2 linked regions of the Kaistia algarum genome follow. The protein of the gene in region 1 binds, or shares a complex with, the protein of each later gene. Links are inferred from orthologs where the notes say so. Each region holds a gene or a part of one and is shown on either strand. Other genes may lie near its edges.

Evidence for each region. The genes of interacting proteins can lie anywhere in the genome.
Region 2: the proteins of secY (region 1) and secA are in contact, whole or in part, in a crystal structure (PDB 3DIN), measured with the Thermotoga maritima proteins. The link is inferred for Kaistia algarum from one-to-one orthologs. Residues at the interface, in WP_004081795.1 of Thermotoga maritima: Glu108, Gly109, Glu110, Glu111, Ala236, Glu237, Arg238, Arg239, Ile240, Thr241, Ile242, Gln243, Tyr244, Ala245, Arg246, Arg247, Val248, Thr249, Gly250, Arg251, Arg252, Val253, Tyr254, Gly256, Ala257, Ser258, Thr259, Tyr260, Leu261, Pro262; in WP_004082002.1 of Thermotoga maritima: Glu261, Ala262, Arg263, Lys300, Ala301, Arg302, Thr303, Ile304, Ile305, Leu323, Tyr324, Asp325, Pro326, Val329, Ser330, Tyr333, Ile336, Lys340, Phe345, Val349, Glu363, Phe364, Tyr374, Ser375, Gly376, Gly377, Glu393, Ile395, Thr482, Ser483.

The regions. Positions count from the first base shown.
Region 1 is NZ_JAPKNJ010000002.1:5,760-13,022, reverse strand. Bases 481-3,326 are described here. They hold secY (preprotein translocase subunit SecY), read right to left. Parts: upstream 2,647-3,326; coding sequence 1,315-2,646; downstream 481-1,314. Other genes in these bases: rpmD (50S ribosomal protein L30), read right to left, coding at 3,267-3,326; rplO (50S ribosomal protein L15), read right to left, coding at 2,758-3,246; OSH05_RS13395 (adenylate kinase), read right to left, coding at 713-1,318; rpsM (30S ribosomal protein S13), read right to left, coding at 481-553. Also shown: rpsK (30S ribosomal protein S11), read right to left, coding at 1-103; more of rpsM, read right to left, coding at 185-480; more of rpmD, read right to left, coding at 3,327-3,479; rpsE (30S ribosomal protein S5), read right to left, coding at 3,509-4,054; rplR (50S ribosomal protein L18), read right to left, coding at 4,106-4,462; rplF (50S ribosomal protein L6), read right to left, coding at 4,474-5,007; rpsH (30S ribosomal protein S8), read right to left, coding at 5,048-5,446; rpsN (30S ribosomal protein S14), read right to left, coding at 5,460-5,765; rplE (50S ribosomal protein L5), read right to left, coding at 5,792-6,349; rplX (50S ribosomal protein L24), read right to left, coding at 6,342-6,656; rplN (50S ribosomal protein L14), read right to left, coding at 6,656-7,024; rpsQ (30S ribosomal protein S17), read right to left, coding at 7,088-7,263. UniProt on the Escherichia coli protein: The central subunit of the protein translocation channel SecYEG. Consists of two halves formed by TMs 1-5 and 6-10.
Region 2 is NZ_JAPKNJ010000001.1:2,742,906-2,748,070, reverse strand. Bases 1,885-5,165 are described here. They hold secA (preprotein translocase subunit SecA), read left to right. Parts: upstream 1,885-2,247; coding sequence 2,248-4,965; downstream 4,966-5,165. Other genes in these bases: OSH05_RS13155 (urea carboxylase-associated family protein), read left to right, coding at 4,994-5,165; OSH05_RS13165 (peptidylprolyl isomerase), read right to left, coding at 1,885-1,951. Also shown: bifunctional glutamate N-acetyltransferase/amino-acid acetyltransferase ArgJ, read right to left, coding at 1-832; more of OSH05_RS13165, read right to left, coding at 1,019-1,884. UniProt on the Escherichia coli protein: Required for protein export, interacts with the SecYEG preprotein conducting channel.

The DNA.
Region 1 (7,263 bases):
TGATGGTGATCATCGTGTTGTTGAAGGTCGAGTTCACATGCGCTACGCCCGACGAAATGTTCTTGCGCTCGCGGCGACGTACGCGCGTCGTGTCCTTAGCCATTCTCTGTCCTTATGTTCGATCTCGACACCGCCGTAATGCCGGCGGCTCCACCGGAGGCTTAGCGCCCCTAACTCTTGAAACTTACTTCTTCTTGCCGGCGATCGGCTTGGCCGGACCCTTGCGGGTGCGCGCATTGGTATGCGTGCGCTGGCCGCGAACCGGCAGACCGCGACGATGGCGGAGGCCGCGATAGCAGCCCAGATCCATCAGACGCTTGATGTTCATTGCGACTTCGCGGCGAAGATCACCTTCCACGACGAAGTCGCGATCGATAGCCTCGCGGATCTGCAGCACCTCGGCGTCCGAGAGCTCGTTCACGCGACGCGACGGATCGATGCCCGTCCGGGTGATGATGTCCTGCGCGTTCCTCGCGCCGATGCCGTGAATATACTGAAGCGCGATGATCACGCGCTTGTTCGTCGGGATATTGACGCCTGCGATACGGGCCACTTGCCGTCTCCATTTAAGCCGCCCGTCAACCGGGATCGGCACCTCGTTGTCCCCGCATCCGGTGGAGGCCGGCCCACGCGGGGTTTCCATGACGCAAACACGCCGCCGTCCCGCGATTCTCGAGGAACGACGACGCCAATCCGAAATGAGGCGCGACCCTTATCGGGTAGCGACCGTTTCGTCAAGACGCTGGAGTGTCTTTTCGACCTCCTGCCAGACTTCATCGATCGGCCGCATGCCATCGATCTCGATCAAACGGCCACGACCCTTGTAATAAGGAGCAATCGCCGCGGTATCGCGATCATAGGCAGCAAGCCGTGTCTTGAAGACTTCCGGATCATCATCCTTGCGAACCGCCTCGCCGCGCGCCTTCGTCTCCTCGGCGCGCTTGACGATACGATCGATGAGGATGGCGCGATCCACCTTCAGCTCAACGACAACGTCAAGCGTCAGGCCCTTCTTCGCCAACATCGCCTCAAGCGCGTCAGCCTGGGCGATTGTTCTGGGAAACCCGTCGAGAATGAAGCCCTTGCGGGCGTCCGCTTCCTCGATCCGCTCCGCAACGATGCCGATCACCACCTCGTCGGAAACGAGGTTCCCGGCATCCATGATCGCCTTCGCCCGAAGCCCTACCGGCGTTCCCGCCTTCACTGCTGCGCGAAGCATATCGCCGGTGGAGAGCTGCGGAATACCGAACCTTTCGACGATACGTGCCGACTGCGTGCCCTTGCCGGCCCCCGGCGGTCCGAGCAGTATCAGCCTCATCGCCTCTTCCCCTTAAGCTTGGCTTTCTTCACGAGCCCTTCATATTGATGCGCGAGCAGGTGGCCTTGCACCTGTGACACAGTGTCCATCGTCACATTGACGACAATGAGGAGCGACGTGCCGCCGAAATAGAAGGGAACGTGCGTAGCCGAGATCAGGAATTCCGGCAGCAGACAGACGATTACCAGGTAAACCGCGCCGAGAACGGTGATACGCGTCAGCACGTAGTCGATATACTCGGCCGTTCTCTGCCCAGGGCGGATGCCCGGGACGAAGCCGCCATGCTTCTTCAGATTGTCGGCGGTATCGACCGGATTGAACACGATCGCCGTGTAGAAGAACGAGAAGAACACGATCATCGCCGCATAGAGCAGCATATAGAGAATCGTGCCGTGGCCCAGCAGCGCTACAACCGTGTTGAACCAGCTCGGTCCCTGCCCTGCCGTGAAATTGGCAACCGTCGCCGGCAGCAGCAGCAAGGAGGAAGCAAAGATCGGCGGGATGACGCCCGACGTGTTGAGCTTCAGCGGCAGGTGCGATGATTCGCCCTGGAACATCCGGTTGCCGACCTGGCGCTTCGGATACTGGATGACCAGGCGACGCTGCGCCCGCTCCATATAGACGATGAAGCCGATCGCGGCGACGGCGACAACCGCCACCAGCAGGATAACCCAGGTCGCGATGGCACCCTGACGGCCGAGTTCGAGAATGCTGGCCAGCGCATGCGGCAGGTTGGCGACGATACCCGCGAAGATGATCAGCGAAATGCCGTTGCCGATGCCACGCGACGTGATCTGCTCGCCGAGCCACATCAGGAACATCGTGCCGCCGGTGAGCGTCAGCACGGTGGTGATGCGGAAGAACAGGCCCGGATCGATGACGATATTCGTGCCGCCCTCAAGCCCGACCGAGATGCCGTAAGCCTGGACCACGGCGAGAAGCACCGTTCCGTAGCGCGTATACTGATTGATGATCTTGCGGCCCGCCTCGCCCTCTTTCTTGAGAGCGTCGAGCGACGGCACGATCGAAGTCATCAGCTGGATGATGATCGAGGCCGAGATATACGGCATGATGCCGAGCGCGAAGATCGCCATGCGTCCGACGGCACCGCCGGAAAACATGTTGAACAGGCCGAGAATGCCCGATTGCTGATTGTTGAAGGCACTCGCGAGCGCCTCGGGATTGATCCCCGGCAGCGGAATATAAGTTCCAAGCCGATAGACCAGAAGCGCGCCCAACGTAAACCAGATGCGCTTCTTGAGTGCATCGGCCTTGGCGAACGCGCCGAAATTCAGATTGGCCGCAAGTTGTTCAGCCGCAGATGCCATTCGCCGCTCCGATCGGGCCCGAGAGACGGGCCCCACTGCCCCGTAGGGGCACTAAGTGGTCCCTCGAAGGCGCAACATCAAGTCGCGCCTCCGGTCGGATGCGCCGGAGGCTTACGCCTCAGCGGCTTCCTCGGCAACCTTCGGGGCGAGGACCTTGACGGATCCGCCAGCCTTCTCGACCGCCTCGATCGCGGGCTTCGAAGCACCAGCGATCTCGAACTGGACCGCTACCTTAAGCTCGCCCGGACCCAGCAGACGAACGCCGTCCTGGATCCGGCGAAGCACGCCGGCCTCCTTGAGGGCCTCGACCGTCACGACCTTGGTCGCGTCGAGCTTGCCCGCATCGATCGCGACCTGGACACGCTCGAGGCTGACCTCGTTGAAGTCCTTCGCGAAGATGTTGTGGAAGCCGCGCTTCGGCAGGCGACGATGCAGCGGCATCTGGCCGCCCTCGAAGCCCTTGATCGCGACACCGGTACGCGACTTCTGGCCCTTGACGCCGCGACCACCGGTCTTGCCCTTGCCCGAACCAATGCCGCGGCCTACGCGGATCGGATCCTTGTGGGCGCCGGGATTGTCACTGATCTCATTGAGCTTCATCGAACTATTCCTCTCGCGGCCTACGCCCCGTCCACAACGCGGACGAGGTGGGCCACCTTGGCGATCATGCCGCGAACCGCAGGCGTGTCCTGCAGCGTCGAACGGCGGCGGATCCTGTTGAGGCCGAGACCGAGCAGCGTCGCACGCTGATCGGAGGGCCGGCGAATCGGGCTGCCCGTCTGCTCGACGACGATCGTCTTAGCAGCGCTCTTGCCGTCGGTCTTGTTGGCCATCGCTCAATATCCTCGAAATCGAACCGCGATCACGCTTCCGCGGACGCCTCGACCGCGTCGCCGCGACGAGACTGCAGAAGCGAGACCTTCATGCCACGACGAGCCGCAACGCTGCGCGGGCTGTCTTCGGCCGCCAGCGCGGCGAAGGTCGCACGCACCATGTTATAGGGGTTGGAAGAGCCCATCGACTTGGCAACGACGTCCTGGACGCCGAGCGTCTCGAACACGGCGCGCATCGGGCCGCCGGCGATGATGCCGGTACCGGCAGGTGCTGCACGAAGGAAGACGCGGCCGGCGCCGTGGCGGCCGAACACGTCGTGATGCAGCGTACGGCCGTCCCGCAGCGGAACGCGAACCAGCGAACGCTTCGCCGCTTCGGTCGCCTTGCGGATAGCCTCCGGCACTTCGCGCGCCTTGCCATGGCCGAAACCGACCCGGCCCTTCTGGTCGCCGACGACGACGAGGGCGGCGAAACCGAACCGCCGTCCGCCCTTCACCACCTTCGCGACGCGATTGATGTGAACGAGCTTGTCGACGAATTCGCTGTCGCGCTCTTCCCGCTGCTCTCTTGCCATCGAAAGATCCAATCGTCCTGTTGTTCTGTTAGATGCAGGCCCTAAGGCGCATCAGAAATCGAGACCGCCCTCGCGAGCTCCGTCAGCCAGCGCCTTGACGCGGCCATGGAAAAGGTAGGGTCCGCGGTCGAACACCACCTGCGTGACGCCAGCGGCCTTCGCGCGCTCCGCCACCAGCTTGCCCACCACCTCGGCCGCTGCCTTGTCGGCGCCGGTCTTGAGGCTCGCGCGGAGATCCTTCTCGAGGGTCGAGGCGGAAGCGAGCGTACGGCCCGCCGCATCGTCGATCACCTGCGCGTAGATATGCTCCGAAGAGCGATGGATGCTGAGGCGCGGACGTCCCGACGCGACCTTCCGGATCGCACGGCGAACGCGCGCGCTGCGCCGTTCCTTGATCGTGTTGGCCATGACGGTCTCCGTTACTTCTTCTTGCCTTCCTTGCGGAAGATCTTTTCCTCGGCGTATTTCACGCCCTTGCCCTTATAGGGCTCCGGACTGCGGTATTCGCGAATCTCGGCTGCAACCTGCCCGACGCGCTGGCGATCAATGCCAGAAATCAGGATTTCCGTGGGCTTGGCACACTGGATCGTGATGCCGGCCGGGATCGGATAGACCACGTCGTGGCTATATCCGAGCGCGAGCTGCAGGTTGGTTCCCTGCACCGCGGCGCGGTAGCCAACGCCGTTGATCTCCAGCTTCCGCGTGAAGCCGTCCGTCACGCCCTTGACCAGGTTCGCAATCATCGTCCGCGACATTCCCCAGGCGGCACGGGCCGGCTGGCTGTTGTCGCGAGGGGTGACCTTGAGCCCACCATCCGTCAGTTCCACCGCTACGTTGTCGGTGAAGTTGAAGGAAAGCTCGCCCTTCGGGCCCTTCACGGACACCGTCTGGCCGTTGATGGTGGCTGTCACGCCGTTAGGCACGGCCACCGATTTCTTTCCAATACGAGACATCAGACCAATCCGTCCGGTTCGTGTTTCGCGTCAAACCAGATCAGAATACCTGGCACAGAACTTCACCGCCGACATTCTGCTCACGAGCGTCAGCATCCGACATGACGCCCTTCGGCGTCGAAAGGATGGAAACGCCGAGGCCATTCTTGACCCGCGGAATGCTCTTGACCGACGCGTAGACCCGGCGGCCCGGCTTGGAAACCCGCTCGATCGTGCGGATAACCGGCTCGCCGTCGAAATACTTCAGCTCGATCTCAAGCTCGGCCCTGCCGTCGCCCGTATCGACCGTCGTGAAGCCGCGGATATAACCTTCCGACTGCAGCACGCCGAGAACGTTCTCGCGCAGCCTGGAGGACGGGGTCGAAACCTTCGACTGCCGCCGCATCTGGGCGTTACGAATGCGGGTGAGCATATCACCCAGAGGATCGGTCATCGTCATCGGACCGTTCTCCTTACCAGCTCGACTTGACGAGGCCGGGGATCAGACCCAACGACCCGAGTTCGCGCAATGCGATACGCGACATCTTCAGCTTGCGATAGACGCCGCGCGGGCGGCCGGTCACTTCGCAACGATTGCGAATGCGAGTCGGCGACGAATTGCGCGGCAGCTCGGCGAGCTTGAGGCGCGCCTGGAAGCGCTCCTCCAGCGGCCGGGACTCGTCGTTCGCAATCGCCTTCAGCTTCGTGCGACGGCCCGAATACTGCTTCGACAGCTTGCGCCGCAGATCGTTCTTCTCGATGGAGCTCTTCTTAGCCATCTGATCCTCGTCCTTTCCGACGACGCTTACGAACGGAACGGGAAGTTCAGCGCCTTGAGCAAGGCGCGAGCTTCGTCGTCCGTCTTGGCCGTGGTGCAGACGATCACGTCCATACCCCAGACCTGATCAACCTTGTCGTAGTTGATCTCCGGGAAAATGATGTGCTCCTTGATGCCCATGGCATAATTGCCGCGGCCATCGAAGCTCTTCGGGTTGAGGCCGCGGAAATCGCGGACGCGGGGAAGAGCGATCGTCACCAGACGATCCAGGAACTCGTACATGCGCGCCTTGCGCAGCGTCACCTTGCCGCCGATCGGCATGTGCTCGCGCAGCTTGAAGGTCGCAATCGACTTGCGCGCCTTGGTTACTGCCGGCTTCTGGCCTGCGATCTGGGCGAGATCCGCCAGCGCCGTGCCAACCTTCTTGGAATCGTTTACCGCCTCGCCGACGCCCATGTTCAGGACGATCTTGTCGAGCCGCGGAACCTCCATCGGGTTCTTGTAGCCGAACTCGGCCACGAGCTTGGCCCGGACCTCATCCTGGTAGAACGTCTTGAGCCGCGGCTCGTAAGCTGCCTCAGCCATCGATCACATCTCCCGAACGCTTTGCGACGCGTTGCTTGCGCCCGTCTTCGGTTATCTTGAAGCCGACGCGCGTCGGCTTTCCATCACTCGTAGCAATGGCGATGTTCGAGAGATGGATCGGCAGTTCCTTGGAAACAATGCCGCCCTGCTCGCTCGCCGTCTGCTTCTGGTGCTTGCGGCCGACATTGATGCCGCGCACGACTGCACGCTGCTCGGTCGGGATCACACTCAGCACTTCGCCCGACTTGCCCTTGTCCTTACCCGTCAGGACGATGACGTTGTCGCCCTTCTTGATCTTAGCGGCCATCACAGCACCTCCGGCGCGAGCGAGATGATCTTCATGTGGTTCTTCGCGCGAAGTTCGCGCGGCACCGGCCCGAAGATACGAGTCCCGATCGGCTCCTTCTGATTGTTGATCAAGACGGCCGCATTCTTGTCGAAGCGGATCACGCTGCCGTCCGGACGACGAATGTCCTTGGCCGTGCGGACCACGACCGCCTTCATCACATCGCCCTTCTTCACACGGCCCCGGGGAATCGCTTCCTTGATCGAGACGACAATGATGTCGCCGACCGAAGCATATTTCCGCTTGGAACCGCCGAGAACCTTGATGCACATCACACGACGAGCGCCGGAATTATCCGCCACGTCGAGGTTAGTCTGCATCTGAATCATGACTGGCCGCCTACTTTCCTGGTCGCTGCTCCGCCATCGGGCGAAGCGGCAACAAACCTCGTCTTATTTGCCGTCCGACAGTTCCGTGCCGATGACGACCCAGCGCTTGTTCTTCGAGATCGGCTTCGACTCTTGAATGAAGACCTGGTCGCCGATCTTGTAGGTGTTGGCCTCGTCGTGGGCCTGATACTTCTTCGAACGACGCACCGTCTTCTTCATGACCGGGTGCGTGAAGCGCC
Region 2 (5,165 bases), on another replicon or contig:
CAACCTGCACGGCGAGATCCAGAAGAACCTCGTCCAGAGCCTCGGCAAATCCCGCCAGACGCGGATCGGCGGCATCGGTGATCGTCTCCGAGCCGGCCGCCTGGCCGGTGGCGAAGAGGAGCAGCGTGTCCGAGGTCGAAGTGTCGCTGTCGATCGTCACCGAATTGAAGCTGCCGACGACGCCCTTCGACAGCAGCGCCTGCAGCACAGGCGCCGAGATCGCCGCGTCGGTCGCGACGAAGGACAGCATGGTTGCCATGTCCGGTGCGATCATGCCGGCGCCCTTGGCAATGCCGTTGATCGTCACCTCGGCGCCGCCGAGCCGAACGCGCCGCGTCGATCCTTTCGGGAATGTGTCGGTCGTCATGATCGCGCGCGCGGCATCGATCCATGGGCCTTCGGCGACGCGGGTCGCTGTCTCGGGCAGCACTGCCTCGAACTTCGCCGCATCAAGTGGCTCGCCGATCACGCCGGTGGACGCCAGAAACACCTCGCCGGGCTGACAGTCGGCAACCTGGGCCGCGAGCGCCGCTTGCCGCGTCGTCGTTTCGACGCCCTTCTTGCCCGTGAAGGCATTGGCATTGCCGGAATTCACGAGCAGCGCCCGCGCCGAGCCGCCTGCCAGCGCCTGCCGGCACCAGTCGACCGGAGCCGAGGGGCATTTCGACGTCGTGAAGACACCCGCAACGCTGGTCCCCTCGGCGAACAGCGCCAGGAAGACATCGCGCCGCTCACGATATTTGATGCCCGCCGCCGCCGTGGCGAAGCGGACGCCGGCCACGGACGGCATGTCGGGAAAGGGAACGGCGAGCGGAGAAATGGCGGTCGACATCTAAGCCTCGGCGAGTTCGGGCACGGAGCGGAAACCGTCCTGCCCGAAGCCTTGGTCACACGCAAGGCGTTTCGGGCGACGGGCGAGGAAGCCGCGGATGCACCACAGCGGCATCCGCTCAACGAAAAGGCCGGAACATTGTCCGGCCTTCTCAATTCCGCGGCGGCCAATGGCCGGAGGATCGGCTTACTGGGCCGGCTGCGTCGCCGGCTGCGCCTTCAGGGCAGGATCGATGATGTCGACCTTGTTGTCCTTGCGCAGGTTGGCGACCGTCTGCACGAACAGATCGCGCAGCACCATCTGGCGCACCTGGTCCTTGACCTGGTCATAGCTCGGCAGCGGCTGCTTGCGCTTGTCCGTCACCTTGATGATGTGGAAGCCATACTGGGTCTTGACCGGGGTCTCGGTATATTTGCCGACCTCAAGGGCGAAGGCCGCCTTCTCGAATTCCGGGACCATCTTGCCCTGGGTGAAATAACCGAGATCGCCGCCCATCTTGGCCGAGCCGGGATCCTGCGACTTCGCCTTGGCGATCGTCGCGAAATCGGCACCGGCGTCGAGCTCCTTGATGATCGCCTTCGCCTCGTCCTCGGTCTTGACCAGGATGTGGGCCGCCTGGACTTCTTCCTGCGGCGTGACCTTGGCGATTTCCTGCTCGTAACGCTGCTTGACCGCCTCGTCGGTGGTCTTGCCCTCGATCTCGGCGCGGAAATACTCGCTCCGCAGCGCCTGGGCCCGCAGCAGCGCGAGCTGGCTCTGGAACGTATCCGACTTGTCGAGGCCGGCCGCCGTGGCAGCGGTCGCCATCAGCTTCAGATCGATCAGAACGTCGAGAACGGCCCGGCGCTGATCCTCCGGCGGAACCTTGGCGATCTGCTCGCCGAAAGCCTGGGCGGCGAGGCCGAGATCACCTTCGGTGATCGGCTCGCCATTGATCGTCGCGACGACCGTCTTCGGGTCGATCGGGGCTGGAGCCGGAGCGGCGGCAGCAGCCGGCGCCGTGGTTGCGGCCGGCGCCGCATCATCGGCATGAGCCGGTGCGGCGAGCGCGATCAGACCGAAAAGCGCCAGAGCCGATCCGCGCAGTGCGAGCCGACGCGGTGAGTGACGTGACGTCATCGAATTGTCCTGTTCCATTACAGACGCTGGGTGGGTCAGGGCGCGTCCGACCGCTGCGGTCGGGTGCCCCAGATTCCTTGCTGTTGCTGCATTATCAGGCCAGCCGGCACCGCCGCGGCCACGTTGACATCCTGGGTGCCCCCTCTTATCTGTCTCGGGTCTCGGCGTCCAGAACGCTGTTGACGACCGAGGTGTCGGCGCTTCCCACGGTTTCCGGCCCGAGAGCCCCTAGCGAACCGGCGCAGCTTCGCCCAATTGAGGGCAAGCAGCGCCGTATGAATATTCAAGGATAAGCCATGGCCGGTCTCGGTTCTCTAGCGCGCAAGATCTTCGGATCCTCCAATGACCGGCGTGTGAAGAGCTATCGTCCCAAGGTCGCGTTGATCAACGCGCTGGAGGGAGAGCTCTCGAAGCTCACGGATGATCAACTTCGCGCGAGAACGGGGGAGTTCAAGAGCAAGATCGCCGCCGGCGCCAGCGTCGACGACATCCTGGTCGAGGCTTTCGCCACCGTTCGCGAGGGCGCCAAGCGCGCGCTCGGCATGCGCCATTTCGACGTGCAGCTGATCGGCGGCATGGTGCTGAACGACGGTGACATTTCCGAGATGAAAACCGGCGAAGGCAAGACGCTGGTCGCGACGCTGCCGGTTTATCTGAACGCGCTGACCGGCAAGGGCGTCCACGTCGTCACCGTGAACGACTACCTCGCCAAGCGCGACGCCGAGTGGATGGGGCGCCTCTATCGGTTCCTCGGCCTCTCGGTCGGCGTTATCGTGCACGGCCTAGACGATGACGAGCGCCGCGCGGCTTATGGCTGCGACATCACCTACGGCACGAACAACGAATACGGCTTCGACTATCTGCGCGACAACATGAAGTACGAGCTCGGACACATGGTCCAGCGCGGGCATCATTACGCAATCGTCGACGAGGTCGACTCGATCCTGATCGACGAGGCGCGCACGCCGCTGATCATCTCCGGTCCGCTCGACGACCGCTCCGAACTCTACAACCTCATCGACACGTTCATCCCGCGGCTGCTGCCCGAGGATTACGACATCGACGAGAAGCAGCGCTCGGCCAGTTTCACGGAAGCCGGCAACGAGAAGCTTGAGCAGTTGCTGGCCGAGGCGGGCCTCCTGAAGGGCGACTCGCTGTACGACGTCGAGAACGTAACCGTCGTCCACCACATCAATCAGGGCCTGCGCGCGCACCGCCTGTTCCAGCGCGACAAGGACTACATCGTCAAGAACGACGAAGTCATCATCATCGACGAATTCACCGGCCGCATGATGCCGGGCCGCCGCTATTCGGAAGGCCTGCACCAGGCGCTGGAGGCCAAGGAACACGTCCAGATCCAGCCCGAGAACCAGACGCTGGCCTCGATCACCTTCCAGAACTATTTCCGCATGTATGAGAAGCTGGCCGGCATGACCGGAACGGCGCAGACGGAAGCGGCCGAGTTCATGGACATTTACGGGCTCGAGGTCATCGAGATCCCGACCAACGTCGCCGTCTCTCGCATCGACGATGATGACGAGGTCTATCGGACCGCGGCGGAGAAATACAAGGCGATCATCCGCGTCATCCGCGACTGCAGCGAGCGTGGCCAGCCGGTTCTCGTCGGCACGACGTCGATCGAGAAGTCGGAACTCCTCTCCGAAATGCTGAAGAAGGAGAAGGTTCCGCACCAGGTGCTGAACGCCCGCTATCACGAGCAGGAAGCCTATATCGTCAGCCAGGCCGGCGTTCCCGCCGCCGTGACGATCGCCACCAACATGGCGGGCCGAGGCACCGACATCCAGCTCGGCGGCAATCTCGACATGCGACTTGAGCGCGATCTCGAAGGCATTGTCGACGAGGCCGAGCGCGAACGCCTGACGGCAGAGATCAAAGCCGACATCGCCGCGAAGAAGAAGGTCGCTCTCGCGGCCGGCGGCCTCTACGTCATCGGCACCGAGCGCCACGAGAGCCGCCGCATCGACAACCAGCTGCGTGGCCGTTCCGGCCGCCAGGGTGATCCGGGCCATTCGCATTTCTTCCTGTCGCTGCAGGACGATCTGATGCGCATCTTTGGTTCCGACCGCATGGACGGCATGCTGCAGAAGCTCGGCCTCAAGGAGGACGAGGCGATCGTCCATCCCTGGATCAACCGGGCTCTGGAAAAGGCGCAGCAGAAGGTCGAGGCCCGCAACTTCGACATCCGCAAGAACCTTCTGAAATATGATGACGTCATGAACGACCAGCGCAAGGTCATCTTCGACCAGCGCGTCGAGCTCATGGCCGAGGACGACGTCGCCTCGACGATCGACGACATGCGCCGCGAGGTGACCATCGACCTCGTTGCCAAGCACATCCCGGAAAAGGCCTATCCCGAGCAATGGGACGCGGCCGGCCTGCATGAGCAGTTGAACCAAGTCCTCAATCTCGATCTCCCGATCGTCGAGTGGGCGGCCGAGGAAGGCATCGCCGACGCCGAAGTGCGCGAGCGCGCGCTGAAGGCCGGCGACGAGGCCGCGGCCTCCCGCACGGAACGCTTCTCGCCGGAAGTGATGCGGCAGGTCGAGAAGGCCGTGCTGCTGCAGACGCTGGACCATCTCTGGCGCGAGCATCTCGTCACGCTCGACCATCTGCGTCAGGTGATCGGCTATCGCGGCTATGCGCAGCGCGACCCGCTCAACGAATACAAGACCGAGGCGTTCGAGCTGTTCGAAGCCATGCTGGAGAATCTTCGCCAGACGGTGACGTCGCAGATGATGCGCGTCGAGATCATGCAGTCGCCGCCGCTGATGCCGCAGGAGGCCGAAGACCTCCAGCCCGTGCATCTCGACCCGACCACGGGCGGCAACGAGATGGACGAGGCCTTCTTCCAGAGCTTCGCCGCCGCGCCCGACTTCGATGCGGTTGCCGTCGATCCGAACGATCCGACGACCTGGGGCAAGGTCCAGCGCAATGCGCCCTGCCCCTGCGGCTCCGGCAAGAAGTTCAAGCACTGCCACGGCCGCTTCGCCTGACGGCGAGGCGCTTCCAGGGAGGCGCGGCATGGTTGGACAGCCGCAATCGGCCGAGCCTCTCGATGCCGCCAAGCGCCGCTCGGTTCCGCCTGTCATCTGCTACGAAGTGGACCGGCTGCCGCCCTATGACGCTACTTTCTACGAACGGGCACGCAGCGGGCTGACGAAGATCGCGGAAATTGTGGTTCCGCCGCGCGAGG